2 regions of the Mycobacterium seoulense genome follow, and region 2 is predicted to be linked to the other one. Evidence: predicted binding sites of a transcription regulator. Region 2 holds the regulator's gene; the other holds the start of a gene.
What was found. The regulator LexA, encoded in region 2, represses DNA repair genes until DNA is damaged. The targets are predictions, from matches to a motif close to CGAACANNTGTTCG.

Region 1 (14,871 bases), 150 kb from region 2:
CAGAAGGCCGTCAAGGACGCGCGCCGAGGCAAGGAGTTCGCCCGGCTGATCAAGAACATCGAAGTCGCCGCGCGTACCGGCGGCGGCGACCCGGCGGGCAACCCGACGCTCTACGACGCCATCCAGAAGGCGAAGAAGACCTCGGTGCCCAATGACAACATCGAGCGCGCGCGCAAGCGCGGCGCGGGCGAGGAAGCCGGCGGCGCCGACTACCAGACGATCATGTACGAGGGCTACGGGCCCAACGGCGTGGCCGTGCTGATCGAATGCCTGACCGACAACCGCAACCGCGCGGCCGGCGAGGTCCGGGTGGCTGTGACCCGCAACGGCGGCACCATGGCCGATCCGGGCTCGGTGTCCTACCTATTCACCCGCAAGGGCGTGGTCACCCTGGAAAAGAACGGCCTGTCCGAGGACGACGTCCTGGCCGCGGTGCTGGACGCCGGCGCCGAGGACGTCAACGACCTGGGTGACAGCTTCGAAGTCATCTCGGAGCCAACGGATCTGGTCGCGGTGCGGACGGCTTTGCAGGATGCCGGCATCGACTACGAGTCCGCCGAGGCCAGCTTCCAGCCGTCGGTCAGCGTGCCGGTGGACGTTGACGGCGCACGGAAAGTATTCAAGCTCGTCGACGCCCTGGAGGACAGCGACGACGTGCAAAACGTGTGGACCAACGTCGATTTGTCCGACGAAGTGCTGGCAGCTCTCGACGAGGACTGACGCCACCAGAACTAGTCGTAGCCGTGCCGCATGTCGTCGACGATGCGCGGATTGTCCAGCGTCGAGGGCTCGAGCGGGCGGGGGCGGGTGTCGTCGGGAAACACCGTGGCGGCGTCGAGGACGTGCTGATTGAGGAAGCGCAGCGGGGGCGCGCTGGGCGGCACGGTGGGCGTGGGCGCGCTGGCCCCGCGGCGCGCCAGCGCGAAACCCCAGTCACCGAACGTCGGCACGTACACGTGGTACGGCGTCACCGCGTAGCCGGCCGCGCGGATTGACGACGCGGTGCGCCAGAACGCCGTCTGCGTCGAGAACGGGCTGCCCGACTGGACCACCATGAGGCCGTCGGCGGCCAGCGCGTGCCCGACCAGCGCGTAGAACTCGGTCGAATACAGCCGGCCCAGGACCGGGGTGTCGGGGTCGGGAAGGTCGACGATCACCGCGTCGAAGCCGCCGGCCGGGACGACGTCCGGGTGCGGCGAGCGCAACCAGCGCATCGCGTCGTCGATCACCACCTTGACCCGCGGGCTGTCCAGCGAACCGCCGTTGGCCCTGCGCATGGTGGTGCGCGCCAACTGAATCACCGCGGGGTCGAGTTCCACCTGCACGATCTGGGCAATGCCCGGCTGACGCAGCAGTTCGCGGGCCACCAGCCCGTCGCCGCCCCCGAGGACGAGGACCGATCGGGCGCCGGCCCCGAGCGCGGGGTAGACCAGGCTTTCGGTGTAGCGGTACTCGTCGCGGGTGGAAAACTGCAGGCCGCCGTCGAGGTACAGGCGCATGTCGTTACCGCGCTGGGTTACCACTATTTCCTGGTAGGCCGAGTGCTGGTAGGCGATGATCGGGTCGGCGTAGAGCCGCTGCCTGCTCGTTGTCTCGATGTCGGCCGACCGCGCCAGCAGCGTGGCCAGCAGCGCGAGTGCCGCGGCGAGCGCGCACAGCGCCGTCAGGAGTTGTCGGGTGGACACGATCCGGCGGAGCACGAAGACCGCCACGACGGCCGCGGCCAGGAGATTGACGATGCCGGTGGCCGCCGCGCCGCGGATCATGCCCAGCTGCGGCAGCAGCAGGAACGGCCAGACCAGGCCGCCCAGCAGCGCGCCGAGGTAGTCGGCGGCGTTGAGGTTGGCCAGGGTCCGGCCGGTGTCGGCCGCGTGATCCGCATCGGGGGCCATGCGCCCGCGCTGCAGCATGGTCATCAGCAGCGGCACCTCGGCGCCGACCAGCCCCCCGATCAGGGCGGTGCTGACCGCCAGCATCCACATCGACTCGTCGTCGATGAACGCGAACACCGTGTACAGCGCCGCCGCCGACAAGCCGCCGACGACGCTCAGCAACACCTCCACCGCGACGAAGGCGATCGCCGCGTGCGCCAGCAGCGGCTTGACCACGAGGGCGCCCACGCCGAGCGCGGCGATGTAGCCCGCGACGATCAGCGACGTGGCGACGATGCCGCCGCCGTTGAGGCTGGCCGCCAGCGTCAGCAGCGCGAGTTCGTAGACGATGCCCGACGCCGCGCACGCGGCGACCGCGGCCAGCAGCACGGCCCGCCAGCGCGCCGAAGGCTCCGCGGGCGGGTTCACCTCTGACGCCGGCAGCTCAACGGAGGTCATGACACCGCGGCGGCCGTGACCCCTCCAACGGCGAGCAAGATCAGCGCCACGGCGAACGATCCCGGATGCAGCTCGGGCTCGTCGATGTGCTCGTGAAAACTGCCCGGTATCAGCAGATGCATTGCAAGCAGGGCTATTCCGAGCAGGATCACGCCCATCAGCCCATATACGGCCACGCCGACGAGCCCCTGGCCCAGCTGGCTATAGCTGTTCGCGATGGCGGAGATGATGACGACGGTCAGGGCGATGTACATGGCACCGGCGACGACGACGGCGTTGGGGCGGCGGTCGATGAATACCAGCCGGCGCAGATTGCCCGGGGTCAATACGTCGACCGCGTAGAACCCGACGAGAAGTACTCCCATGCCGACACAGAAGTACAGGATCGTCGCGACTGCGCCTTTCATGACGGGATTGAGATCGACGGTGCCGATCTCGACGGCGAGGTACATGGTTGTCTCCTTTGCGGTTTCTATCGGCTAGACGTCACTTGGTTCCGCCGGGGCCACCCGGGCTGCCTCCGGCGCCGCCCGAGGGGGAGCCGGGGGTGAAGCCGGGACCGAGGAAGATGAAGGCGCCGTGGCTGTACCCGGCGTTCAGGCTTTCCAGGCGGATGCTGCACGGGCGATTGCCGTCGGGGCCGACGATCACGATGTTGTTGCTGTAGCGCAGGTACTCGTTGTCGCCGTTGGCGGCGCGGGCCTGGGGGGCCTGGTACTCGGCGAGCGTGTCGGCCACGTCGTCGGGTGGACCGCTGCATTCGTAGCGCGTGCCGTTCGCGTCGTGGGAGTACGCGTGATAGTGGCCGGCGATGTAGGAGCCGATGTTCTTCTGCAGCAAGATGATTCCGGGAACGAGGCACGCGACGGCGGCCACGGCCAGCGCGCCGGCGATCACGAACAGGCGGTTGCGGCTCACGGCTGCCACCGGCTCGTCGTGTGGACCACCATGCCGCCATTGCCGGCCGGGTACAGGTGCCAGGTCTGCCAGCGCCAGCCGGCGCCGTCGGGTTCGGCGGCCAACGCGGTCAGCGCGGCGTCGTCACCGGGGAAAGAGCCGCCGAGCCAACCCTTTTCCCGCGCGCACCGGTCTCGAAGGTCACGCGCGACGCGGCGGAAGGTCGCCTCGTCGTGCCGATCGATGCGGGATTCCAGCGAATAGCCGCGCGCGGTCGTGCGCTCCGGCAGGTCGACGCCGTGGCCGCGTGCCGTGCACGAGACCTCCTCGGAGAACCGGCCCGCGGCGTGTTCGACCGTCACGACGTGCGACGCGCCGAGGACCCCGAGCAACAGCGCTCCGCCGTCGGGGTGGTGCAGAACGCAGGTCGCCAGCGGGGGCGGTGTGGGCGCGTTGAGCGCGAGTCCGAGGTTTTGCCCGGAAACGTCCGAGGGCGCTACGGCGAGCTGATGAAGCGGCACCGACGCGCTCCTAGGAGGACGAGGGCGGGGGCGCCGGATACACGGTCAGTTCGCCGGTCAGCACGGGCTTGCCGGTCGAAATCTCCCACGGCATGCCCGGCGCCCAACGCTCGAACGAGAGCAGCGCCGACTCGTCGGCGTTGGCGCAGTCGACGAACTCCATCTCGCCGCCCGCCGGCAGGCCCGTGGTGCCCTCGGTGGTGAACGAGGCGCGACCACGTTCGGACTCGTGGAACGTCACCCCGTCGACGACGTACTGGTCACCCGGCTGCAGCTGAACGTCCTTGCGGCTGACCCACATCGCCAGCTCGAGGCGCCCGTCGTCCTCCTCGACACTGAACCAGATCGGCTGGTCACCGCCTTCGAGCAGGTGCTCCCACCACACGAACGGGCCTTCGTGGTACGTCACCGATCCGCGGACCACGTAGTCGACGCCGGCGTAGCTGACGATGGCGCCGGGCCCGAGCTGGCGGGGGCCGAACTCCGGCATCGCGTTGAAGGAGAGGGGATCCTGGCGTCCGCGCGGCGGGCCCGGCTGCTTGGGGCGCCGCAAAGCGATGACGAGCACGACGATGGATGCGATGAACAGCACGATCGCGACAACGACCAGCAGTGATCCCACGCGAACCCTTCCGTTGCCACCTTGCTTGAGCGAACGTCGGCTAAAGCTAACAGCTTTTCGGTGGATTCGGCGCTGTAACCTCCCGACACGAATTGGGCGGCGCCGCCGCGTGTCCTGCGCGGAGCCGTCGGTCGCGGCCGCTAGGGTATCGAACAGCTGTTCTACAGGTGGGAGCGGGCAATGCGGGTGATGGGCGTCGACCCCGGGCTGACCCGATGCGGACTGTCGGTCGTGGAAACCGGGCGCGGGCGCAGCGTGGTCGCGCTGGACGTCGACGTGGTGCGGACCCCGTCGGATGCGCCGCTGGCCAGGAGGTTGCTGGCCATCAGCGACGCCGTCGAGCATTGGCTGGCCACCCATCAGCCGGACGTCGTGGCGATCGAGCGGGTGTTCTCCCAGCTGAACGTGTCGACCGTGATGGGCACCGCGCAGGCCGGCGGAGTCGTCGCGCTGGCGGCGGCCAAGCGCGGCATCGACGTGCACTTCCACACGCCCAGCGAGGTCAAGGCCGCCGTCACCGGCAACGGCGCCGCGGACAAGGCCCAGGTCACCGCGATGGTCGCCAAAATCCTTGCGCTGCAAGCCAAGCCGACGCCGGCCGACGCCGCCGACGCGCTGGCGTTGGCGATCTGTCATTGCTGGAGGGCGCCGATGATGGCCCGGATGGCGGCGGCCGAGGCGCTGGCCGCGCGGCAACGCCAGGCGTATCTGGCCAAGCTGAAGGCCGCCCGGTGATCGCCTCGGTGCGCGGCGAGGTGCTCGAGGTGGCGCTCGATCACGCGGTGATCGAGGCGGCCGGCGTCGGCTACCGGGTGAACGCGACACCGTCGACGTTGGCGACGCTGCGCGCGGGGACCGAGGCCCGGCTGATCACCGCGATGGTGGTCCGCGAGGACTCGATGACGCTCTACGGGTTTCCCGACTCCGACACCCGCGACCTGTTCCTGACGCTGCTGACGGTGTCGGGCGTCGGGCCGCGCCTGGCGATGGCGACGTTGGCGGTGCACGACGCCGCCGCGTTGCGGCAGGTGCTGCACGACGGCGACGTCACCGCGCTGACCCGGGTGCCCGGCATCGGCAAGCGCGGCGCCGAACGGATGGTGCTCGAGCTGCGCGACAAGGTCGGAGCCGGCGCGGCGGGCGCACCGGCCGGCGCGCCGGTGGTGAACGGGCACGCCGTGCGGGGACCGGTGGTGGAGGCCCTGGTCGGCCTGGGCTTCGCGGTCAAGCAGGCCGAAGAGGCCACCGACAAGGTGCTGGCCGGCGAGCCGGACGCAACGACGTCGGGCGCCCTGCGCGCGGCCCTGTCGATGCTGGGTAAGGCACGATGACCGGCGCCGGCGACGACGACTTCGCCGACCGCGAGCTGTCCCCGGCCCTGTCCGTCGGGGAGGGCGACATCGACGTCAGCCTGCGGCCGCGCTCGCTGGGGGAATTCATCGGCCAGCCGCGGGTGCGCGAACAGCTCCAGCTGGTGATCGAGGGGGCCAAGAACCGCGGCGGCACACCGGATCACATCCTGCTGTCGGGTCCGCCCGGGCTGGGCAAGACGTCGCTGGCCATGATCATCGCCGCCGAGCTCGGGTCGTCGTTGCGGGTCACGTCCGGTCCGGCCCTGGAACGCGCCGGGGACCTGGCCGCCATGCTGTCCAACCTGGTCGAGCACGACGTGTTGTTCATCGACGAGATTCACCGCATCGCCCGGCCCGCGGAGGAGATGCTGTACCTGGCCATGGAGGACTTCCGGGTCGACGTGGTGGTCGGCAAGGGTCCCGGCGCGACGTCGATACCGCTGGAGGTGGCGCCCTTCACCCTGGTCGGCGCGACCACGCGGTCCGGCGCGCTGACCGGCCCGCTGCGCGACCGGTTCGGCTTCACCGCGCACATGGACTTCTACGAGCCCGCCGAGCTGGAGCTCGTGCTGGCCCGCTCCGCCGGCATTCTGGGTATCGAGCTGGGCGCGGAGGCGGCCGAAGAGATCGCCCGGCGCTCGCGCGGCACGCCGCGCATCGCCAACCGGCTGCTGCGAAGGGTCCGCGACTTCGCGGAGGTCCGCGCCGACGGGGTGATCACCCGCGACGTGGCCAAGTCGGCGCTGGCGGTCTACGACGTCGACGAACTCGGTCTGGACCGGCTGGACCGGGCGGTGCTGTCGGCGCTGACCCGCAGCTTCGGCGGCGGGCCGGTCGGGGTCTCGACGCTGGCCGTCGCCGTCGGTGAGGAGGCCGCCACCGTCGAGGAGGTGTGCGAGCCGTTCCTGGTCCGCGCCGGGATGGTCGCGCGGACGCCGCGCGGGCGGGTGGCCACCGCGCAGGCGTGGACGCACCTGGGCATGAGCCCCCCGGCGGGGGTCACGGGGCTTGGGCAGGCCGGCCTCTTCGACTAGCCCTCAGCCGGTCGCGACCATTATCAAATCGTGACCTGCCGGGTGAGCAAGTGCCCAAAGGTGCGTCGGCCCCCGGCGCCGGGCCGCTCAAGGCGCCGCCACCAGGGATAACCGAGCGCGGGCCGCGTCGGCCGTGCCCACAGTCCGGTCGCACAGCAAACACCTAGGTGGTCGGCGGCCGGTTATGCGTGGGGCCCGCCGGGTAACCAGGGTCACAGCAGCAATACCTGGTGAAGGAGATTCTCATGAGGACCACGCGCCACGACTACGAACGCCCTCGCGCGCTGTACATGCCACGCACCCGCGGCGCGCTGACCGGGCTACTACTGATTCTTTTGGGGGCCTGGGGCGCATTGGTGCCGTTCTTCGGGCCCAACATCGACTGGGCCTACATGGCCGATCCGGCATGGACGTGGACCACGGCCAAGGGTTGGCTGGAGGTGCTCCCCGGCGCCGCCGCGGCACTGGGCGGCCTGCTGGTGCTTCTCTCCGGTAACCGCGCCAACGCGGTGTTCGGTGGCTGGCTGGCGGTCGTTGCCGGCGCCTGGTTTGTCGTCGGCCGCGCCTTCGCGCCGACACTTGGTATCGGCGACGTCGGCCAACCGATGGCCGCGACGGACTTCAAACGCGCCCTGCTCGAGGTCACGTACTTCACCGGACTCGGCGCGTTGATCGTCTTCCTGGGCGGGGCCGCGGTGGGGCGCCTGGCGGTTCGGCACGCGCGAGACGTCGTGGTGAGGGATCCGGCGGTGGCGGCCGACGCCGTGCCGGCGGGCGAACCGGCCATGTACGACGAGACGCGGGGCGTGCCCGCGGCCCGTACGGACCGGGTGGAAGCCGAGCCCCGCGGGCGCGGCTTGTTCGGCCGTCGCGCCGGCGGCGGCCTGTTCCACCGGCGCCACCACGCCGGTGTGTAGTTGACCAGTCACGCGGCAGGCGCCGGCAGCCTTGGCTGCCGGCGCCTTTTCGCGTTTGGGACGGTCCGGGCAGGCGCAGGTCGGTAAAGTCCACCGGCACACCGAGACACGCGGAGGCCTTGTCGCGCCGCAGGCCTCGACGACGGAGGAGAAGCGATGCTCACAGCCGGGCTGATATTCGCCGCATTGGCGGCGTTACTGCATGTGTACATCTTCGTAATGGAATCGTTGACCTGGACCTCGCCGCGCACCCGGGCCACGTTCGGCACCACGGCGGAGGAGGCCGAGACCACCAAGCTGCTGGCCTTCAACCAAGGCTTCTACAACCTGTTCCTGGCGGTGGTCGGCGGCGTGGGGATCGTTGCGATTGCCTTGCGGCACAACGCCGTTGGCGCGGCACTGATTCTGGCCGGCGTCGGGTCCATGGCCGCGGCCGCGGTGGTGCTGCTGTTGTCGGCGCCGGAGAAGGCGCGGGCCGCGGTGACCCAGGGCGCCTTTCCGGTCATTGCGATCGTGCTGCTGCTCCTCGGGCTTCGGTAGTAACACCGGCCTCACCAGCCCCAATGGCCACGGCCCGGGGTGGTTTTCGGCCGCCGGATGGGTTACGAGTGGAAACCGCCGGGTACCCATGGCGGGCCGGAAACAGGCCCGGTATTCAACGAGGGGATGTCATGAAATACGCAGAAGACGGCCGAACCCGCGGGCTGAGCATGCCGCGTTCGCGTGGCGCGGTCAGCGGATTGCTCCTGGTCATTCTGGGGGCGTGGGGGGCGTTAATACCGTTTGTCGGACCGCGCTTCGATTTCGCCTACACACCCGATCGGGAGTGGGCGTGGAGTTCGGCTCGGGGGTGGCTCGAGGTTCTGCCGGGGGCGGCGACCGTGCTGGGCGGTCTCTTGTTGATCGTCGCCGGGAACCGCGTGGCGGCGATGCTGGGCGGCTGGCTGGCCGTCCTGGCCGGCGCCTGGTTCGTCGTCGGCGGTCAGTTCGCGCCGCTGCTGGGCATCGGCTCCGCCGGTGATCCCGTCGCCGCCACCGAGCGCAAGCGTGCGGTGCTCGAGGTCACCTATTTCTCCGGGCTGGGTGCGCTGATCATCTTCGTCGGCGGTGTGGCGCTGGCGCGGACGGCCGTGCGCCTGGCGCGCGACGTGCAGCCCGCCGCGCCGGGGGCGCCGGGCGCCGAACCGTACCGGGAGTCGGTGTACGAGCCGGCCGAGGTGTCCTCGGGCGCGCTGACCAAGCCGCGTACGGCTTCCGACCCGGAGCCCAAGCGGGGGTGGCGTCGCCAGCGCCCGGCGTCGGGCGCCAACGCCGCGTACCTGCGCTGGCCGCACCCCCAGCAGTAACACGCTCTGACCCAACGGCAATCGCCCAGTCCCCGCGAGGGAGTGGGCGATTGCCGTGTGGCGCTTACAGCAGTCCGAGCAGCTGCAGGTCGGTGACGTACTTGACGATGACCGGCGCCGAGACATGCGGAATGTCTTTGTCCGGGCCGATCTTCGCGTCCTGCACGGCGGCGCGGAAGCGGTCGGTCGGTGCCATCGACCCGTTGATCGGCTTCTCTGGCTCCTGGTAGTTGTGCAGCAGGGGCAGCAGCGAGTACTGGCGTTGCCGCTCGGGCAGGGTCCGCATCGCCTGTTCGAACCGCCGCAGCCAGTCGCCGTAGTCGGCGACGCGCTGGATCCCGTAGCCGGCGTCGACCAGCCAGTCGACGTACTCGTCGAGACCGATGCCGTCGTCGTACGGGTTCATCACGTGGTACGTCTGGAAGCCGTCCCGGCTTGCGACGTGGTCGAGCAGCTGCGTGCCCAGCATGGAGATCGCCGCGGCGACGAACTCGACCGGCAGCCCGTCGTAGTGCGCACGCTGACGGCTGCCCTCGGCGTCCAGCTCGTAGAACGAACCGGGAGCGACACCGGTGGCGACCAGGCTCAGCATCAGCCGGGTGAACATGTCCGGCAGGTTGAGCTGCCCCGCATAGCTGGTGTCGGCCAAGATCATGTCGCAGCGGAACACCGCGACGGGCAGGCCGCAGAGGTCGTGCGCCTCGCGCAGCAACACCTCGCCGGCCCACTTGCTGTTGCCGTAGCCGTTGGCGTAGTTGTCGTTGATCGCCCGGGTCGCGCTGATCTGCCGGATGTCGGCGTCCTCGACGAACTCGCCCGGCTTGATCTGGTCGCCGACGCCGATCGTCGACACGTAGGCGTACGGCTTCAGCTTGGTGGTCAACGCGATCCGGATCAGTTCGGCGGTGCCCAGCGCGTTGGGGCCGAACAGCTCGCTGTACGGCAGCACGTGGTTGACCAGGGCGGCCGGGTCGACGATCAGGTCGACCGTGTCGGCCAGCCGCCGCCAGGTCTGCGGGTCCAGGCCGAGGTTGGCCTCGCCCTTGTCGCCGGCGATGACCTCGAGGTGGTCGGCGGCCAGTTCCCGGTAGTGCGCCACCAACTTCGGGTCGCCGTGGGGAGTGCCGACGCCGAAGGTCTTGTCCAGCCGGGCCCGCGCCTCGTCGTCTGACTTGGCCCGCACCAGGGCGATCACCTTGCCGTCCACCATGTCCATGCGCTCGAGCCATTCCAGCGCCAGATAGCGGCCCAGGAAGCCGGTCGCACCGGTCAGCAGCACCGTCCGGACCTCGGTGGTGGGCCGGGGCAGGCTGGGTGCGGCGGCCAGCGTCTCGGCTTCGAGGAACTTGTCCAGGGTGAGGTCGCCGGCGCGCACCGTGGTGGCGTCGCGACCGTGCACCGCACCATGAACCGAGGCGAAGGTCGGCCGCTTGGTGCCCTGGCGCTCGCCTTCGATGTAGTTGGCGATGGCCTGCAGGTCGCTGGCCGGGCTGACGATCACGCCGACCGGGACGTCGATGTCGAAGATCTCGCGCAGCAGGTTGCCAAAGGTCAACGCCGACAACGAGTCTCCGCCGAGATCGGTGAAGTGCGCGTCGGGGGTCAACTCGGCGCTCGCCGTGCCCAGCATGGCCGCGGCGGCCCGGCTCACGGTCTGCAGCACGGGCGCGCTCGCGCCGTTGCGGCGCAATTCGGCCAACTCGTTGGCCTGTCCCTCGGCCAGCTCGGCGTAGAGCTGTTCGAGCCGCTCGCCATAGTGCTGCTTCAGCTTCGGCCACGCCAGCTTGCGGATGCCGGTCAGCAGACCGTTCTCCAGGCTGAACGGTGTGGTCTCGATGATGAAGTCGCGCGGCACCTCGTAGGACTGCAGGCCCGCCTGACGCGCGACGTTCTGCAGCGAGTCGGCGATCTTGCCCTTGAGCGTGTCGGCGTCCCAGCGCGCCAGGGCCTCGTGGGTGGGCACCACGACGGCCAGCAGGTATGGCTGCGAGCTGTTGCCGTAGACGTAGATCTGGCGGACCAGCGGGCTGTTGCCGAATTCGGCCTCCAGCCTGGCCAGGGTCACGAACTCGCCCTGCGCCAACTTCAGCACGTTGTTGCGGCGGTCGACGTACACCAACTTGTCGGGTGCGACCTCGGCGAACACATCGCCGGTCCGGTAGTAGCGGTCCTCGTCGAACACGTTGGCGGTGGTCTCGGCGCGCTTGTAGTAGCCGGGAAACATGTTCTCGGTCCGCAGCAACAGCTCGCCGCGCGGATACGGCCGGTCCGTGCTGAAGTAGCCCAGGTCCGGCACATCGACGAGCTTGTAGTCGATCACCGGCGGGCGCTGGATTTCGCCGTCGAACAGCACCATCCCGGCCTCGGTCGAGCCGTAGCCGTCCAACAGGTGCATCTCGAGCAGGGACTCGACCCAGGCGCGCAACTCGGGGGAGGTGGGGGCCGAGCCCGTCATCGCGAAGATGAACCGCCCGCCCAGCAGGTACTGCCGCTGCTCGGCGAGCACCTGCGCCTCAACGGTTGCGCGGTCGGCACCCTCGGTCAGCCGCCGCTCGACCTGGCGCTGGAATTCGCCGAACAGGGTCTCCCAGATGCGCGGCACGAAGTTCAGCTCGGTGGGCCGCACCAGCTCGAGGTCTTCCAGCAGCGTCGAGAGGTCGCTCTTGGCCGCGAAGTAGGCGGTGCCGCCGTTGCCCAGCGTGCCGTACAGGATGCCGCGGCCCATGACGTGGCTCATCGGCATGAAGTTGAGGGTGATCGACGCGGGGCTTTCCCCGAACCAGTTCCTGCTGCCCCGGCGCCAGATCTTGGCGACATTGCTCTGGGGGTACATCGCACCCTTGGGCGCGCCGGTGCTGCCGGAGGTGTAGATCAGCAGGGCCAGCGGGTCGGAGTCCTCGCTGGCCGGCAGCGGCCTGTCCGGCAACGCCTTGCCGCGCTCGAGCACCTCGGCCAGCGTCTCCACCGCGACGCCGGCGTCTGCCAGCCGCGTGCGCGCGGTTTCCAGCGCCTCGCGCTCGTCGTCAACCTCGGGGTGGTAGTCGAACGCCACCAGCTTGGCGGGTCGGTGGCCGCTCAGGATCAGCTCCACGGCTTCGGGCAGCTGGTTCGCGCTGGCCGCGATCACGGTGGGCTCGGTCTCGGTGACGATCGGCCGCAGGGAGGTCAGCGACGCGCTGGTCTGCAACGGAACCGACACCGCGCTGATCGTGGCCAGCGCCATGTCGATCGTCGCGTAGTCGACGCTGTTGAAGCCGAGCACACAGACCCGGTCACCGGCGTGCACCTCGCCGTCGGCCCAGGCGCGGCCGAGCGCCGCGACCCGCTCGCCCAGCTGGCGATAGGTGATGGTTTCGAAGCGGGGGAGCAGCTCGAGCCGGGTGCGCCCGGTCGCCGCATCCTCGACGAACTCGACCACCCGATGCGCCAGCGCGGCGCGGTCGGCGTAGCCCTCGAGCACGGTGCGGATGACCTGCGGGAGTCGCACCCCGGGCTTCTCGACGGCGGCCTCGACCGCCGGGTCGGGGCGCGCGGCGGCGAACTGCGGGTCGGTGGCGGTCAGTTCCTCGATACGGCGCTCGAGCCGCTCGTCGCGATCAATGGTCGACATAAACAGTTCCTCGCAATGAAAGATGGTGAGTCATTTCGCGCCAATGCGCTGACGGATAGAACGTTAGCTAAAGTAACGGTATTCCACCATGGCCGCGCCACGGCCGGTGTTGTGAGATTGCCCACGCAGACCGTCGACGCCCCGGGCTAGAGGTCGCCGAGCAGCCCGCCCAACACGTCCAGCCCCTCGCTCAGCAGCTCGTCGCTGATGGTCAGCGGGGGCAGCAGCCGGATGATGTTGCCGAACATGCCGCACGTCAGCACGACGACTCCGGCGGCGTGGGCCGCGGTGGACAGCTTCTGAGTCAGTTCCGCGTCGGGCTCGGCGGTTCCCGACTTCACCAATTCGATGGCGATCATGGCGCCCCGGCCACGCACATCGCCGATCCGGTCATCGCCGGCCTGCAGGCGCAACAGCGGCTCGGTGATCAGCCGTTCCAACCGCTGGGCTCGCTCGATCAGTCCGTCACTTTCGATCGTGGTGATGGTGGCCAGCGCTGCCGCACAAGCGACCGGGTTACCGCCGAATGTGCCGCCCAGGCCGCCGACATGCGAGGCGTCCATGATCTCCGCGCGGCCGGTCACCGCCGAAAGCGGCAGCCCGTCGGCGATGCCCTTGGCCGTGCAGATCAGGTCGGGCTCGATGCCCTCGTGCTCGCAGGCGAACATCGCGCCGGTGCGGGCGAACCCGGTCTGCACCTCATCGGCGATGAACACCACGTCGTTCTTCCGGCACCAGTCGAGCAGGGCGGGCAGGAATCCCTCGGCCGGCACGATGAATCCGCCCTCGCCCGCGATCGGCTCGATGATGACGGCGGCCAGGCTGTCGGCGCCGACCTGGCTCTCGATGACGTCGATCGCGCGGGCGGCGGCCTTCTCCCCGTCGGCGGCCAGCTCCTTGTCCAGCAGGCCGTCCCGGTACGGGTAGGACACCGGGGCCCGGTAGACCTCCGGCGCGAACGGGCCGAAGCCGCTCTTGTACGGCTTGGATTTGGCGGTCAGCGCCATCGCCAGGTTGGTGCGACCGTGGTAGGCGTGGTTGAACGCCACGACGGCGGGCTTGCGGGTGTATGACCGGGCGACTTTGACGGCGTTCTCGACCGCTTCGGCGCCGGAGTTGAACAACACCGAACGCTTCTCGCCGGTGCCCGGCGTGATCCGGTTGAGCTCCTCGGCGACGGCGATGTACTGCTCGTACGGCACGACCATGAAGCAGGTGTGGGTGAACTCGGCGACCTGCGCTCGCACCGCCTCCACCACCCGGGGCGAGGAGTTGCCGACGGTGGTCACCGCGATGCCGGACGCCAGGTCGATGAGCCGGTTGCCGTCGACGTCCTCGATGATGCCGCCGGAGGCGCGGGCCACGAACACCGGCAACGAAACGTTCACCCCGTGCGACACCGCCGCGGCGCGGCGTTTGGTCAGTTCCAGCGAAGCGGGACCGGGGATTTCGGTGACCAGTCGGCGAGTCTGCTCGAGGCCGGCCACGATTCTCTCCTCACCGCGCCGCGGCTGTCACGTCGCCACCCAAGCCTATCCGCCCCGGCGTCCGCGGGCCTCCCGCGCACCGCGGGGCTCGGGAGCGACCTGCAGCAATGGCACACTGGCCGGTACGAGGTGCGCGGCCCGCGGGTCGTCCCGGCGCTAACGCCCTTCGACGCCACTACGAAAGACAGGCCCGTTCATGGAGAGTTTGATCCTGTTCCTGCCCTTCCTGCTCATCATGGGCGGGTTCATGTACTTCGCGTCGCGGCGCCAGAAGCGCGCGATGCAGGCCACCATCGACCTGCACGAGTCGCTGCGGGCCGGCGACCGCGTGCACACCACCTCCGGCCTTCAGGCCACGGTCGTCGCGATCACGGACGACACCGTCGACCTCGAGATCGCGCCGGGCGTGGTGACCACCTGGATGAAGCTGGCCATCCGCGACCGGGTCCTGCCCGAGGACGACGAAGACCTGGCCGACGGCGACGACTCGGACGACGTGGCCGAATTCGACGAGGGCCGGCTGCCCAAGGATTCCTGACGGGAAATCCCAGCCCGGACGCCACGGCGGCGGACCGCTTGCGCAACGGGCGCGCGCACGACACTAGGCTCTGTCCGGGGTAAGAACCGATATTCGAGGAGATTGAAGGAACGTGGCATCGTCTTCGGCGCCGGTGCACCCTGCCCGCTATCTGTCGGTCTTCTTGCTGCTGCTCGTCGGCGTCTACCTGCTGGTGTTCCTGACCGGGGACAAGCAC
Region 2 (14,871 bases):
GCCCCGACTGCAACGCCGTGTCCAGCATGCCCGCCATCCGGTGCTCGGGCTCGCAGCGCAACGCGGCCTCCAGCGATACCCCGGCCAGCGGACCGTCGCCGCGGGCGTAGGCGCTGAACGCCAGCAGCGCCAGCGCCTCGGCCCGCCAGGGCGCGGGCAGGGTGCGCGCCAGCAACGCCCACAACGACTCCGCCGCCCCGGCGTTCTCGCCGACCGCCAGGGCATAGAAGATGTCGCGCACCTGCGCGTCGGTCAGGGCGCAGGCCAGCTTCGCCAGCTGGGTCTCCGACAGCGCCTCGCCCGCGGCCACCCGCATGGCCGCCGCCAGGGCGTGCCTGACGTCGCTGCGTGCGCACCGGCCCGGGTTCGCGCGGTGGGCCGCCCGGCGCCTGGTCGCCTGCCGGTCGATCACCGCGGTCAGCCCGGCGCTCCGCGCGATGTCCTCGACCGCGATGACGGCCTGCAGGTCGGCGCGCCGGGCGTAGAGCCGCCGGCCGTCGAGCACCGCCGCGGCCGCCAGCGGCGACGCCGAGGGATCGTCGACCGGGCCGCTCGAACCGCAGCCGTCCACACAATGCCAGCGCCCGCCGAGCGCGACGCGGTCGACCACGTGCGCGGCCCACAGCTCGATGTCGTGTCGCGACAATGACTTTGCCAGCGCGTCACACAGCTGCCGGTATTCGTCGTTGCACCCGGGACAGTGCGCACCGTCCGCGTCGACGATCACCGCGATGGCGGCGTCGGGCCGGGCCGCGGCGGCGACATCAGCGAGGTGGCCGACCCGGGCGGCGAGCTCCTCGGAGAGGTCGACCCGCATCACCGCCCCGAGGTCACCGCCATCCAAAGACACCAATACCAATGAATTTTCGGGAACAAAGCCGAGAACGGCCGGCAGCGCGGCGATCAGCGCGCCGGGTCGGTTCAGTGTGAAGTCAGGTCGATGCGTCGTCATGGGCACCACGCTGACGGTCCCCGCCGTCAGCCGGCGCTCGCAGAACGGGCCGAATCCCGCGCTTGTGCATGAACCCAGCACTGTGAGTTCCGCTGCTCTACTGTTAGCCCATGAGTTCGGCGCAAGAGTACGACATGGTGGTCATCGGTTCGGGCCCCGGCGGGCAGAAGGCAGCCATCGCCTCAGCCAAGCTCGGCAAGTCCGTGGCGATCGTCGAACGTGGCCAGATGCTCGGCGGCGTGTGCGTCCAGACCGGCACCATCCCGTCAAAGACGTTGCGCGAGGCCGTCCTTTACCTGACCGGGATGAGCCAGCGCGAACTGTACGGCGCCAGCTACCGCGTCAAAGAGAAGATCACCCCGGCCGACCTGCTGGCGCGCACCCAGCACGTGATCGGCAAGGAAGTCGACGTGGTGCGCAACCAGCTGATGCGCAACCGCATCGACCTGTTGCTGGGCCACGGGCGGTTCGTCGACCCGCACACCATCGAGGTCGAAGACCCCTCCCGTCGCGAAAAGCTAACCGTCAGCGGCAAATACATCGTCATCGCGACCGGCACCCGGCCGGCGCGGCCGTCCGGCGTCGAGTTCGACGAGGAGCGGGTGCTCGACTCCGACGGGATCCTCGACCTCAAATCGCTGCCCGCGTCGATGGTGGTGGTCGGCGCGGGGGTGATCGGCATCGAGTACGCCTCGATGTTCGCCGCGCTGGGCACGAAGGTCACCGTCGTTGAGAAGCGGAGCGACATGCTCGACTTCTGCGACCCCGAGGTCGTCGAGGCGCTGAAATTCCATCTGCGCGACCTGGCGGTGACGTTCCGGTTCGGCGAGGAGGTGACCGCGGTCGACGTCGGCTCGGCGGGGACCGTCACCACCTTGGCCAGCGGCAAGCAAATTCCCGCGGAGACGGTGATGTATTCCGCCGGGCGGCAGGGCCAGACCGACCACCTGGACCTGCACAACGCCGAGCTCGAGGCCGACAACCGCGGTCGCATCTTCGTCGACGACTTCTTCCAGACCAAGGTGCCGCACATCTACGCCGTCGGCGACGTGATCGGCTTCCCCGCGCTGGCCGCCACCTCGATGGAACAGGGCCGGCTGGCGGCCTACCACGCGTTCGGGGAGCCGACCGACGGCATCACCGAGCTACAGCCGATCGGCATCTACTCCATTCCCGAGGTCTCCTATGTGGGGGCCACCGAGGTCGAGCTGACCAAGAACGCCATCCCCTACGAGGTGGGGGTGGCCAGGTACCGGGAACTGGCCCGCGGCCAGATCGCCGGCGACTCCTACGGGATGCTCAAGCTGCTGGTGTCCACCGAGGATCTCAAGCTGCTGGGCGTGCACATCTTCGGCACCAGCGCCACCGAGATGGTGCACATCGGGCAGGCCGTCATGGGCTGCGGCGGCACGGTCGAATACCTGGTGGACGCGGTGTTCAACTACCCCACTTTTTCCGAGGCCTACAAGGTGGCGGCGCTCGACGTGATGAACAAGGTGCGCGCGCTCAACCAGTTCCGCCGCTAACAGCTGTCGTCGAGTTCGCCCGGAATCGGGTCGCCGGGACCGCCGGCGTCCGCGCGGGCCAGCAGCTGCGCCGTCTGCGCGTCGAACGGGGCCGAATACGACACGTTCGCGGCGCACCCACCGCGCTCGAAACCGCCGATCACCCCGGTGAGCGTGGTACCGCTGACCCAGGGCGCGCCGCTGGTGCCGTCCACCAGCCCCTCGCACGGGAACGACGGGAACCCGGCCTCGGTCAGCGACGTGCTGGCCTGACACCCGATGGGTGTGCCGCCGACGCCGGCCGGATACCCCATCACGGTGACGTGGCTGCCGGGCGGCGGGGTGGTGCCCAGGGTCAGCGCCAGGCCGGCGCGCGACTCGACCGAACCGCCGGCGTCGTTGCTCAGCCGTGCGATCGCATAGTCCGCGTTGGGATCCTTGCTGGCGGTCCAGCGGGGGTCGAGGTAGACGGCGTCGGCCTTCCACACGTCGGCGGGGCCGGGCGGCGCGTCGCCGGCGAAGCCGGGCACGAAGGTGATCTTGGACGCCCCGGCCAGGCAGTGCGCCGCGGTCATCATGAGGTTGCCGCCCGTCGAATGCACCACCGAGCCCGTGCACACGTGCAGCGGCCCGCCGTCGATGAAGATGGCGCCCACGCGCTTGTCGGGGTCCACCGGCCCCGCCACCGCCTTTTGCTGGGGCTGACCGAGCCGTTGCACGGGCGCGCTGCTCCGCGGCGGGGGCGCCGGCGGGGCCACCGCACGATCGCCCGGCGGCCGCTTGCATGACGTCACTGACGTCGCCACGGCGACCACCAGGCACAGCATCACGGTCGGTACGCGCATCGCGTTCATCATGCCTGACACCCGCGCGGCGGGCCGACTTCAACGCGTCGCGCCTCGCCCGACCTGCCGGCAACTCGCACTGGCCCACCCCCGACGTGTTCTCTCCTGGATTAAACGCGAACTTCACATTGCTGTTTGATATTGATGCCCACTGATTCGGGGGACACTGGTAGGGCACCCTGGAGAAACCCCCGAGAGGAGGCGATCGGCGATGGCACACGACCCGCAGGAGCCGGACTACCAACCGGGACAGGCCGGCATGTACGAACTCGAGCTGCCGGCGCCGCAGCTGTCGACGTCGGATGGCCGAGGCCCGGTGCTGGTGCACGCGTTGGAGGGTTTCTCCGACGCCGGTCACGCGATCCGGCTGGCCTCTTCGCATCTGAAGGCGGCTCTGGACACCGAGCTGGTCGCGTCCTTCGCCATCGACGAATTGCTGGACTACCGGTCGCGGCGGCCGCTGATGACGTTCAAGACCGATCACTTCACCAACTATGACGAGCCGGAACTGAGCTTGTACGCGTTGCGCGACACCATCGGAACCCCGTTTCTGTTGCTCGCCGGCATGGAGCCGGATTTGAAGTGGGAGCGCTTCATCACCGCGGTGCGCCTGCTGGCCGAGCGTCTGGGCGTGCGGCAGACCATCGGCCTGGGCACCGTCCCGATGGCGGTCCCGCACACGCGGCCCATCACGATGACGGCGCACTCCAACAACGCCGAGCTGATCGCCGAGTTCACGCCCTGGATCTCCGAGATCCAGGTCCCGGCCAGCGCGTCCAATCTGCTGGAGTACCGGATGGCCCAGCACGGTCACGAGGTCGTCGGCTACACCGTGCATGTCCCCCACTACCTGACGCAGACCGACTACCCGGCCGCCGCCGAGGCCCTGCTCGAGCAGGTGGCCAAGATCGCGTCGCTCGAGTTGCCGCTGACGGCGTTGACCGAAGCGGCGGCGGTGATCCGGGCCAAGATCGACGAGCAGGTCGAGGCGAGCGCGGAGGTTGCTCAAGTGGTGACCGCGCTCGAGCGCCAGTACGATGCCTTCATCGACGCTCAGGAGAACAGGTCGTTACTAACTCGGGACGAGGACCTGCCTAGCGGCGACGAGCTTGGCGCAGAGTTCGAGCGATTCCTCGCCCAGCAGGCGGAGAAAAAGCGGGACGACGACGACCAGGTCTGACCTTTCCACCCGGCCTCATCGCGGCCCGAGACCAAGGTTGGCGACATGAGCGAGCGGAAGCGCAAGAGCACTCTCCGCCCGGTGCGTGAGGTCGCCGCCCCGCGGCTGGAGTTCCGCACCATTCATGGCTACCAGCGGGCCTACCGCATCGCCGGTGACGGGCCGGCGATCCTGCTGGTACACGGCATCGGTGACAACTCGACGACGTGGAATACCGTGCAGGCCAAGCTCGCCCAGCGGTTCACCGTCATCGCCCCCGACCTGCTGGGCCACGGACGATCGGACAAACCGCGCGCCGACTACTCGGTCGCCGCCTACGCCAACGGGATGCGCGACCTGCTCAGCGTCCTCGACATCGAGCGGGTGACCATCGTGGGGCACTCGCTGGGCGGCGGGGTCGCCATGCAATTCGCTTACCAGTTCCCGCATTTGGTGGAGCGGCTGATCCTGGTCGGCGCCGGGGGCGTCACCAAGGACGTGAACTTCGTGTTGCGGTGGGCCTCGTTGCCGATGGGCAGTGAGGCCCTCGCGTTGCTGCGACTGCCCCTGGTGCTGCCGGCCGTCCAGATCTTCGGGCGGGTGCTGGGCACGATGCTGGGCAGCACGGGGTTGGGCCGCGACCTGCCCAACATGCTGCGCATCCTCGACGACCTGCCGGAGCCGACGGCCTCGGCCGCCTTCAGCCGCACGTTGCGGGCGGTGGTGGACTGGCGCGGGCAGATCGTCACCATGCTGGACCGCTGCTATTTGACCGAGGCCATCCCCGTGCAGATCGTCTGGGGCGCCAAGGACTCGGTCGTCCCGGTAGGGCATGCGCGGATGGCCCACGCCGCCATGCCCGGCTCCCGCCTGGAGATTTTCGAAGGCTCCGGCCACTTCCCCTTCCACGACGACCCGGCCCGCTTCATCGACGTGGTCGAGCGCTTCATCGACAGCACCGCGCCCGCCGAATACGATCAGGCCGCCCTGCGCGCGTTGTTGCGCACCGGCGGCGGCGAGAAGGCCGTCACCGGGCCGGCCCCCACCCGCGTCGCCGTGCTGAACGCCATGGATTCCGACGAACGCAGCGCGACCTGAACCACCTTGGTCGGTGCCGGCGCGGCCGGGGCCGTACAGTCGGGCCATGGATATCGACGTCACCGTGTTGCGGGTGTTCACCGATCCGGACGGGAATTTCGGCAATCCGCTCGGCGTCGTGGATGCCCGCCAGGTCGGACCCGCCGACCGGCAACGGCTGGCCACGCAATTGGGCTACAGCGAAACGGTTTTCGTCGACGTTCCCGCCCCCGGGTCAACCACGGCGCACGCCAGCATCTACACCCCACTGATCCAGATCGCGTTCGCCGGACACCCCACCGTCGGCGCGGCGTGGTGGCTGCGGGAGAACGGGACGCCCATCAACACGCTGCAGGTGTCGGCCGGGCTCGTGCAGGTGAGCTACGCCGCCGAGCGCACCGGCATCAGCGCGCGCTCGGAGTGGGCGCCCGAGGTCGGCCTCCACGAATTCGCTTCGGCCGACGAGCTTCTCGCCGCCGACCCGGGAGACTTTCCCGACGACACGGCGCACTACCTGTGGGCCTGGACCGACCAGGCCGCCGGATCGCTGCGCACCCGCATGTTCGCCGCCAATCTCGGAGTGCGGGAAGACGAGGCGACCGGCTCGGCCGCGATGCGCATCACCGACTACCTCAGCCGCGACCTCCACGTCACCCAGGGCAAGGGATCGATCATCGAGACCACCTGGAACGCGGAGGGCTGGGTGGGGGTGGCGGGGCGCGTCGTCAATGACGGTGTGCGGCATCTGAACTGACCCCGGGGCCGGCCGCCCCCGCGCGGGCTCAGCCCTGCCGGTGCAGCACCGCGGCGAGGTGGTGCTGCACCGGCTGCCCGACCGCACCCATCCGCACCGAATACGAGAGCTCGTCGCCGTCGATGCGGAATGAACGGCCCAGCGCGGTCACCTCTTTGGCGGTCGGGGTCAGCCCGACCTCGGTTGTGGACAGCTCGATTTCGATCAGGGCGCCGGTGACCGAGTACGTGCCCACCTCGATCTCGGTGATGCCGCTCGGATGGGCCAGGACCAGTTCGACGTGACCGGGCTGCGGCACGCGCAGGTACCCGGTCTCTGCGTGCAACGGCTTGCCGTCGGCCGGCGCCTTGGTCTTTTGCGCGTACGCCAGAAACGGCTTGCCGACGTGGGAGAAGACCACTTCTTCCAGATAGTCGAAGGGCTGGATCGTCGGGTACTCGCCCGACCCCCGGCCGGCCCAGGTCCCGAGGAGTGGTGCCAGGGCCGCGAGATCGGGATGCAAGTCGATAGGCATGAAAACGAGCCTAGGCCCGAACGGTGTGGGCCGGGCCGTCAGCTCGGGGTGGTGACCTGGCGGTGTTCGCGCAACGCCTGAATCTCGCGCTCGAAATCGTCCGCGGACTCGAACGAGCGATACACCGACGCGAACCGCAGGTAGGCCACCTCGTCGAGGTCGCGCAGCGGACCGAGGATGGCCAGGCCGACCTCGTGGCTCGCGACCTCCGGGGACCCCGCGGCGCGCACGGTGTCCTCGACCTGTTGGGCGAGCAGGTTCAGCGCATCGTCGTCCACCTGTCGGCCCTGGCAGGCCCGGCGGACACCGCTGATGACCTTTTCCCTGCTGAAGGGTTCGGTGACTCCGCTGCGTTTGACCACGGCCAGCACCGCGGTCTCCACGGTGGTGAAACGCCGTCCGCACTCGGGGCACGATCGGCGGCGCCGGATGGCCTGCCCCTCATCGGTTTCCCTCGAGTCGATCACCCGGGAATCGGGATGACGGCAGAACGGGCAATGCATGACCGCTCCTTCGCTGTGCCGACTACCAGGTACCGCAGCACTTCGAGCGTACCCGTGCGGTTACCCGCCCGCGCATACGCGGCCGGTAAGCGGTCCGGCACGGCGGTCGTCAGCCGACCGGGGCGATCAGGGTCTGACCGGCGAGCACACTCGGCGAGTTCATGTCGTTGAGCTCGCGGATCCGGTCGGCCACCTGGCGGGCCGGCGCGTCGGGCGCCACCCGGTGCGCGACGTCCTGCAGCGACTCCCCCGCCTCGACCCGCACGACGGCCAGCCGGTCGGGCACGTGCGCGGCCGAACTCCCGGAGTCGCCGTTGAGCACCTGACCGACGTTGCCGACGAGGCCCAGCCACAGGGTGATCGCACCGGCGGCCAGCGCCAGCCAGACGGTGGTGGCCACCGTGACGGGGCGCTTGCGGTGGGGCGCGGCCGACATCGCGACGCCGGTGCGGTGGTAGCGCATGGGCGCGCCGGCCGGTCGTGAGGGGACGGGGCGGCGCGAGCGGGCCAGCACGTCCCGGCCGTAGCCAAGGCCCTGGACCGGTCCGTTGACCGGACGCCGGGGGCTGCCGGCGCGCGGCGCCAGCGTGTGGATGGTTGTCATCTGCGTTCCTCCGGTCAACTAAATTCGCTCAGCTGTTCGACTGTATCGCTCGTGTGTTCGATATCCGAACATGTGAGCGAAGCGTGTCGCACGAGTCGAACGCTAGACCACGCCACCGACAAGTCCGTGGCCGCCAGAGCTGACATGCGGCTGAAATACCCGATCCACCGAAGAGTTACACCTTTGTGATTAACGATGTCGATGGGCGATTCCATCCCCCGTCCGCCACCGCGACACGCTAGTCGAACACATGTTTGATTCTTGGGCGCTGTGGGGCTACATTCAGTGCCATGAGCGACAGCAACGACACCTCATCGGCCGGCGCGGGCGGTCGACTGCACGCCGTCGATTCATCACTGACCGAACGGCAACGCACCATCTTGAACGTCATTCGCGCGTCGGTCACCAGCCGTGGCTACCCGCCGAGCATCCGGGAGATCGGCGACGCGGTGGGCCTGACGTCGACATCGTCGGTGGCTCATCAACTGCGCACGCTGGAACGCAAGGGATACCTGCGTCGCGACCCGAACCGCCCACGGGCGGTCGACGTCCGCGGCGCCGATGACGGCGCGGCGGCGCCGGCCACCGATGTCGCCGGGTCGGACGCCCTGCCGGAGCCGATATTCGTCCCGGTCCTGGGGCGCATCGCGGCCGGCGGCCCCATCCTCGCCGAGGAAGCCGTCGAGGACGTTTTCCCGCTGCCGCGCGAGCTGGTCGGCGAGGGCACGCTGTTCCTGCTCAAAGTCGTCGGCGACTCCATGGTCGAGGCGGCGATCTGCGACGGCGACTGGGTGGTGGTGCGACAGCAGAACGTCGCCGACAACGGCGACATCGTCGCGGCCATGATCGACGGGGAAGCCACCGTGAAGACGTTCAAGCGGGCGGGCGGTCAGGTGTGGCTGATGCCGCACAACCCCGCGTTCGACCCCATTCCCGGCAATGACGCGACCGTGCTCGGCAAGGTCGTCACGGTGATCCGCAAGGTCTAGCCCCGTCGCGCGGTTCCGCCCGGCTCAGTCCGCCTTGACGAAGCCGTTGGCCTGCGCCACTTCCTCACTGGACAGCCAGATTTCGGCGAGCGTGTCGTGATAGAGCTCGCTGCCCGGCGTGTAGTACAGCCCGAAGCGGGCGCTCGCCTTGATCGGGTATCCGTCGGGCGCCTGGTAGGGATCGTCGAGCGGCAGGTGGATGGTCGGGCGCCCGGCCGGGCCGGCCCCCGCGCTGTCTTCGTCGTCCGCGGCCGCGTGCCGCCCGCCGCGCTGCTCGGATGCGACGACCGCCGGCGCGACGGCCTCCGGAGCGGCGGCCTCGGCCTCGGCAATGTCCGCGGGGACGTGCGGTACCGCGACGTCCGGGTACTCGGCCTCGGGTGGGGCGGCATCGGCTGCACCGCCGTCGAATCCGGCGTCCGCGGGCGCGTGCGGCACCGCGACTTCCTCGGCCTCCAGGTATTCGTCGTCGGCGTGGTCGGTGTCGCGGTAGGCGGGCTCATGCTCATCGCCGGCGTACTCGGCGCCGGCATAGTCGGCGTCGGCGTAATTCGCATCGGCGTATTCGGACTCGCCGTATTCGGCTTCGCCGCGTTCAGGTTCGGCGTATTCGGCTTCGCCGTATTCGGCTTCGCCGTATTCGGCTTCGGTTTCGGGGTAGCCGGCCTCCGACAGGTCCGCAGGCGTGACGACGGAGAAGGAGTCGGTGTCCACCGCGTCGGGGTCCTCCTGCTCGCCCGCGAATGGACCCTCGTCCGCGCCGCCGCGCCGCCAGCTGACCCGCCCGGCGGCCTCGGCTTCGGGGGCTCCCGGCTGGTGGCCGAACTGTTCGGTGGTGACGTCCTCGTGCCCCCAATGCTGGTCGCCCACGGCGTCGTAGCCGCCGGCGAGGTCGGGGTGCGGCTCGTAGCCGGCACCCTCCTGCGCGGCACGACGCCGACGCCATCCGAAGGCCAGCAGCCCCGCCAGGACGATCAGCACGACCACCGGAATGACGGCCAGCAGCCACCACGACTGCCACGTGAACTTCTTGGGATGGGCGGGCGTCGCCGAATTGCTCGGCTGGTTCTGGCCCGACACCTGCAGGCCGGAGAGCAGCGGCGCGAGGTTGGCCGGCTCCGTGCTGAACGTGTTCTTCGCCCGGTTCCAGGAGATCTTGCCGCCGGCGAACTGCTGGGAGACGACGTCGCCGTCGACGGCCTGGTCGCCGACGGGAGCGCCCAGCTTGCCGGCCGGCCCGCGGAGCTTGTCCCACGCCGCCTTCATGGCCCCGCGCACCACGAACGCGCCGTGCTCCGAAGTCCAGAAGATCACCGGCTTGTCGGCGCCGGAGAAGGTGACGACGCGGCTGGACGGGATGCCGCCGTCGGACTCGGTGGCGGTGGGGAAACCCAGGTCGCTGCCGGCGGGTCCGCCCAGCGACTCGTACTTGGCCAGGATGTTGCTTTCGACGGCGTTGGCGCCGGTGGCCGGGCTGAAGTACACCTTTCCGTTGGCGAAGTCCTGGGCGATCCCGTCGCCGCCGATCGGATATTGCGCGCCCTTCTTGACCCCCAACGGCCCATTGGGGCCGCCGGCCGCTCGCCACGCCATGTTGATGGCCGCGGTGGGGTCGATCGCGACCTGCAGGCCCTTCAGTTGGTCGGCCAAAGCCGGGGGCTCGGTGGTGAACTGCTTCGTCTGCCTGTTCCACGAGACCTGACCGCCGCTGAACTTCTGGGCGGAGACCTCGCCGTTGTACGTTTCGTCGCCGACCGGGACCCCGAGCACGCCGCCCGAACTGCCGAGCTTGTCCCAGGCGGCGTTGATCGCGCCGCGCACGACGAACGCCCCGTGGTCGGGCGTCCAGAAGATCACCGGCTTGTCGCTCGCCGAGAAGGTGGCCACCCGGCTGTCGGGTCCGGCCAGGCCGGGCACTTCGTTGATGGCCGGGAACCCCAGATCGCTGCCGGCGGGGCCGCCCAGCATCTCGTATTTGTCCAGGATGGGCCCGTAGACGAATTTGGCACCGGTCGCCGGGGTGAAGAACATCTTGCCGCCGTCGAAGTCGAGCGCGAAACCGTCGCCGGCCGGGTACACGTCGCCCTTGCGGGCGCCCAGAGGCGAACCGTCACCGCCGGCCTTCTCCCACGCCGCCATCATGGCCGCCTCGGCGTCGCCGATGGGCGACGCCGCCGCGGGGGGCGCCAGCAAGGCGGCGGCAATTGCTGCGGCGGTCAAGCTGACCAGCGCGCTCCCGACCAGCCTGCGCATGTGACCTCTCTGCCCGTTCACCAAGCCTCCCAGCCGACGGCTATTCCCCTATCAGCGGCTACGCCCGCGCCTGCACAGCCGGCGAGCGAGCCGCGGTACGACCGCGGGGAAACAACCCCGTTCCGAACCGCATTTTTGCCGGGCTCGCATAACTTTGCTCCAGCCAACGAAAAATGCGAAGTCAGATCACGAATATTACAAAAACGGATACCACGCCGATGTCGAAATGATGCCGAGCCACGCTCAAATCGCGGCCAACCCCGCCGTCGCTCGCCCGATGATCGGGAAATCGCGCCGTAATCCGCGGCCGACCACCGCGTGTGCAATAAGGAACGGCCGCCGTCCTGCGTGACGATCGGGCGCCCGCGGGCGGCACCGAACTTCACCAGGTGCCCCGCGGCGTCGTGCTTTTCGGCTCGACGGTCTGTCATTACCCGGGCGACGTACCCGAAACACATGTGCCGACGGTACGTGAGGCCATTAACTTTGCCACGATCTACCCGGGAAAACGGGCCGCGTCGCGGGCACCGATCCGGTTTGCCGTAACCGTTGCGAATTGGCCGGCCGATGGCGTTGCCGACCAACGGTGTTAGGGCTAGACCCCCAGGCTGCGGCCGATGATCTCTTTCATGATCTCGGTGGTGCCGCCGTAGATGGTCTGCACCCGCGCGTCCAGATAGGCACGGGCAACGGGGTATTCGCGCATGTAGCCGTAACCGCCGTGCAGCTGCAGGCACCGGTCGATCAGGTGTACCTGCTTTTCGGTGGAGTACCACTTGGCCATCGCCGCTTGTTCGGCGGTCAGCTTCTTGTCCAGGTGCAGCCGGATGAACTCGTCGACCATCATGCGCACCACGGTGGCCTCGGTCGCCAGCTCGGCAAGCACGAAGCGGCTGTTCTGGAAGCTGCCGATCGGCTTGTTAAATGCCTTGCGCTCCTTGGTGTATTGCAGCGTCTGCTCGAGCACGTGCTCCATCGCCGCGGCCGCCATGATGGCGATCGAGATCCGTTCCTGCGGCAGGTTCTGCATCAGGTAGATGAACCCCATGCCCTCCTGCCCCAGCAGGTTTTCGGCGGGCACCTTGACGTCGGTGAACGACAACTCGGCGGTGTCCTGTGCGTCCAGCCCGATCTTGTCCAAGTGGCGGCCGCGTTCGAAGCCCTCCATGCCGCGTTCGACGACGATCAATGAAAAGCCCTGCGCCCCTTTGTCGGGATCGGTCTGCGCGACCACGATCACCAAGTCGGCGTTGATTCCGTTGGTGATGAACGTCTTTGCGCCGTTGAGCACGTAGTGGTCACCCTGCTTGACCGCGCGGGTCTTGATGCCCTGCAGGTCGCTGCCGGTTCCGGGTTCGGTCATCGCGATCGCGGTGATGAGCTCGCCGGTGCAGAACTTCGGCAGCCAGCGCTGCTTCTGCTCCTCGGTCGCCAGGGCCAGCAGGTACGGCGCCACGATGTCGTTGTGCAGGCCGAAGCCGATGCCGCTGTAGCGACCGGCGGTGGTCTCCTCGGTGATGATCGTGTTGTACCGGAAGTCGGGGTTGCCGCCGCCGCCGTATTCCTCGGGCACCGCCATGCCGAGGAAGCCCTGCTTGCCGGCTTCGAGCCACACGCCCCGGTCGACGATCTTGGCCTTCTCCCACTCGTCGTGGTGGGGCGCGACATGACGATCGAGGAAGGCCCGGTAGGACTCGCGGAACAGCTCGTGCTCCGGCTCGAAAAGCGTGCGCTGGTACTTGACGGCACTGCCCATGTGGATGACCTCCGGCGACTGGGAACTCTGTCGCCCAACATATACCAACCAGACGGTTGGTCGGCAGACGGCGGGGTAGGGGCGCCGCGGAGATCAGCGGGCGGCGAACTCTTGCAGGCGCCCGGCCAGCGCCACCGGGACCCGGGCCTTGATCCGGGTGCCGTCGGGGTGGTGCTCCTGCTGCTGCACGCGCCCGTCGGCGTGCAGCCGGGCCACCAGGTCGCCGCGGTGGTACGGAATCACCACGTCCACGGCCGTGTCGGTGGGAACGGCGAGCTCCCCCATCCGGCGCCGAAGCGCGTCGATGCCCTCGCCCGTGCGTGCCGAGACGAACACCGCGCCGGGCAGCGCGTGCCGAAGCTTGGCCAGGGTGAGGCCGCTGGCGGCGTCGACCTTGTTCACCACCAGCAGCTCGGGGGGCGGGTCGCCGTGATGGTCGGCGATGACCTCGGAGATCACTTCGCGCACCGCATTGATCTGGGCCACCGGGTTGGCGTCGGAGCCGTCGACCACATGCAGCAACAGGTCGGCGTCGACGACCTCCTCGAGCGTGGAGCGGAACGCCTCGACCAGCTGGGTGGGCAGGTGGCGGACGAATCCGACGGTGTCGGTGAGCACCAAAGGGCGACCGTCAAGGAACTCGGCGCGGCGGGTGGTGGGCTCCAGCGTGGCGAACAGCGCGTCCTGCACCAGGACCCCCGCCCCGGTCAGCGCGTTGAGCAGGCTCGACTTGCCGGCATTGGTGTAGCCGACGATGGCGACCGACGGCATGTCGCTCTGTAGGCGGCGGCTGCGCTGGGTGTCGCGGACCTGCTTCATGTCCTTGATCTCGCGGCGCAGCTTGGCCATGCGTTCGCGGATGCGGCGGCGGTCGGTCTCGATCTTGGTTTCACCCGGACCGCGCAGGCCCACGCCTCCCCCGCTGCCGCCGGCGCGGCCACCGGCCTGCCGGGACATCGACTCACCCCAGCCGCGCAGCCGCGGCAGCATGTACTCCATCTGGGCCAGCGATACCTGCGCCTTGCCCTCCCGGCTGGTGGCGTGCTGGGCGAAGATGTCGAGGATCAGCGCGGTGCGGTCGATGACCTTGACCTTCACCGCCTTCTCCAGCGCGGTCAGCTGCGCCGGGGACAGTTCACCGTCGCAGATCACCGTGTCGGCGCCGGTCGCCAGCACCACCTCGCGGAGCTCCTGCGCCTTGCCCGAGCCGATGTAGGTGGACGGGTCGGGCTTGTCGCGGCGCTGGATGAGCCCTTCGAGCACCTGGGAGCCGGCGGTCTCCGCGAGGGCGGCCAGCTCGGCCATGCTGGCCTCGCTGTCGGCGGCGGTGCCGTCGGTCCACACGCCGACCAGCACGACGCGTTCCAGCCGGAGCTGGCGGTACTCGACCTCGGAGACGTCGGTGAGCTCGGTGGACAGACCGGCGACGCGGCGCAGCGCAGACCGTTCCTCCAGGGCGAGTTCGCCGGTGCTTGGCTCCGCGGGAGCGTGATGTTCGAATTCAGGTTGTGTCATAGGCAATACACGATGATGCACGGCGGATCGGCGTCGTGCACTTGAATTAACGCTCCTGCGCGTTCCACCATTCCTCGCTGACCTCGCCGTGCGCCACCAGTACCGAGGGACCCCGCAGGTAGCTGGTGGCGTCGGTGATGGTGACGACGACGTCGCCGCCGGGGACCCGCACCGTCAGGGTGCCGGTGGCCGCGCCGGCGGCGGCCAGGGCGGCCACGGTGGCCGCGACCGTGCCGGTGCCGCATGAGCGCGTTTCGCCCACGCCCCGCTCGTGCACCCGCATCCGCACCGCGCCGTCGGCCGGTGCCGTCAGGACTTCGACGTTGACGCCGTCCGGGAACTGGGCGTGGTCGAATGCGACCGGCGCCGCCACGTCCAGCGTCGCCAGCTCCTCGGCGGTCAGGTCCGGATCCACGCACGCCAGGTGGGGGTTGCCCACGTCGAC

Region 1: ruvC (crossover junction endodeoxyribonuclease RuvC) is a predicted target of LexA. The motif match lies at 4,520-4,533, and genes of this name have one in related genera.

Annotation. Positions count from the first base shown of each region.
Region 1 is NZ_AP022582.1:750,365-765,235, forward strand. It holds gene G6N37_RS03795 (YebC/PmpR family DNA-binding transcriptional regulator) at 1-720, shown strand, start outside; gene G6N37_RS03800 (polyamine aminopropyltransferase) at 732-2,330, opposite strand; gene G6N37_RS03805 (DUF350 domain-containing protein) at 2,327-2,782, opposite strand; gene G6N37_RS03810 (DUF4247 domain-containing protein) at 2,817-3,248, opposite strand; gene G6N37_RS03815 (DUF2617 family protein) at 3,245-3,748, opposite strand; gene G6N37_RS03820 (DUF4178 domain-containing protein) at 3,759-4,370, opposite strand; gene ruvC (crossover junction endodeoxyribonuclease RuvC) at 4,551-5,105, shown strand; gene ruvA (Holliday junction branch migration protein RuvA) at 5,102-5,701, shown strand; gene ruvB (Holliday junction branch migration DNA helicase RuvB) at 5,698-6,756, shown strand; gene G6N37_RS03840 (hypothetical protein) at 7,002-7,673, shown strand; gene G6N37_RS03845 (DUF1304 domain-containing protein) at 7,830-8,213, shown strand; gene G6N37_RS03850 (hypothetical protein) at 8,345-9,019, shown strand; gene car (carboxylic acid reductase) at 9,084-12,629, opposite strand; gene gabT (4-aminobutyrate--2-oxoglutarate transaminase) at 12,776-14,116, opposite strand; gene yajC (preprotein translocase subunit YajC) at 14,313-14,654, shown strand; gene secD (protein translocase subunit SecD) at 14,767-14,871, shown strand, end outside.
Region 2 is NZ_AP022582.1:604,844-619,714, reverse strand. It holds gene G6N37_RS03065 (DUF4192 domain-containing protein) at 1-952, opposite strand, end outside; gene sthA (Si-specific NAD(P)(+) transhydrogenase) at 1,063-2,478, shown strand; gene G6N37_RS03055 (trypsin-like serine peptidase) at 2,475-3,314, opposite strand; gene G6N37_RS03050 (proteasome assembly chaperone family protein) at 3,514-4,482, shown strand; gene G6N37_RS03045 (alpha/beta fold hydrolase) at 4,528-5,559, shown strand; gene G6N37_RS03040 (PhzF family phenazine biosynthesis protein) at 5,606-6,292, shown strand; gene G6N37_RS03035 (peroxynitrite isomerase) at 6,321-6,806, opposite strand; gene nrdR (transcriptional regulator NrdR) at 6,845-7,309, opposite strand; gene G6N37_RS03025 (LysM peptidoglycan-binding domain-containing protein) at 7,419-7,913, opposite strand; gene lexA (transcriptional repressor LexA) at 8,204-8,902, shown strand; gene G6N37_RS03015 (LGFP repeat-containing protein) at 8,927-11,176, opposite strand; gene G6N37_RS03010 (acyl-CoA dehydrogenase family protein) at 11,751-12,911, opposite strand; gene hflX (GTPase HflX) at 13,005-14,426, opposite strand; gene dapF (diaminopimelate epimerase) at 14,473-14,871, opposite strand, start outside.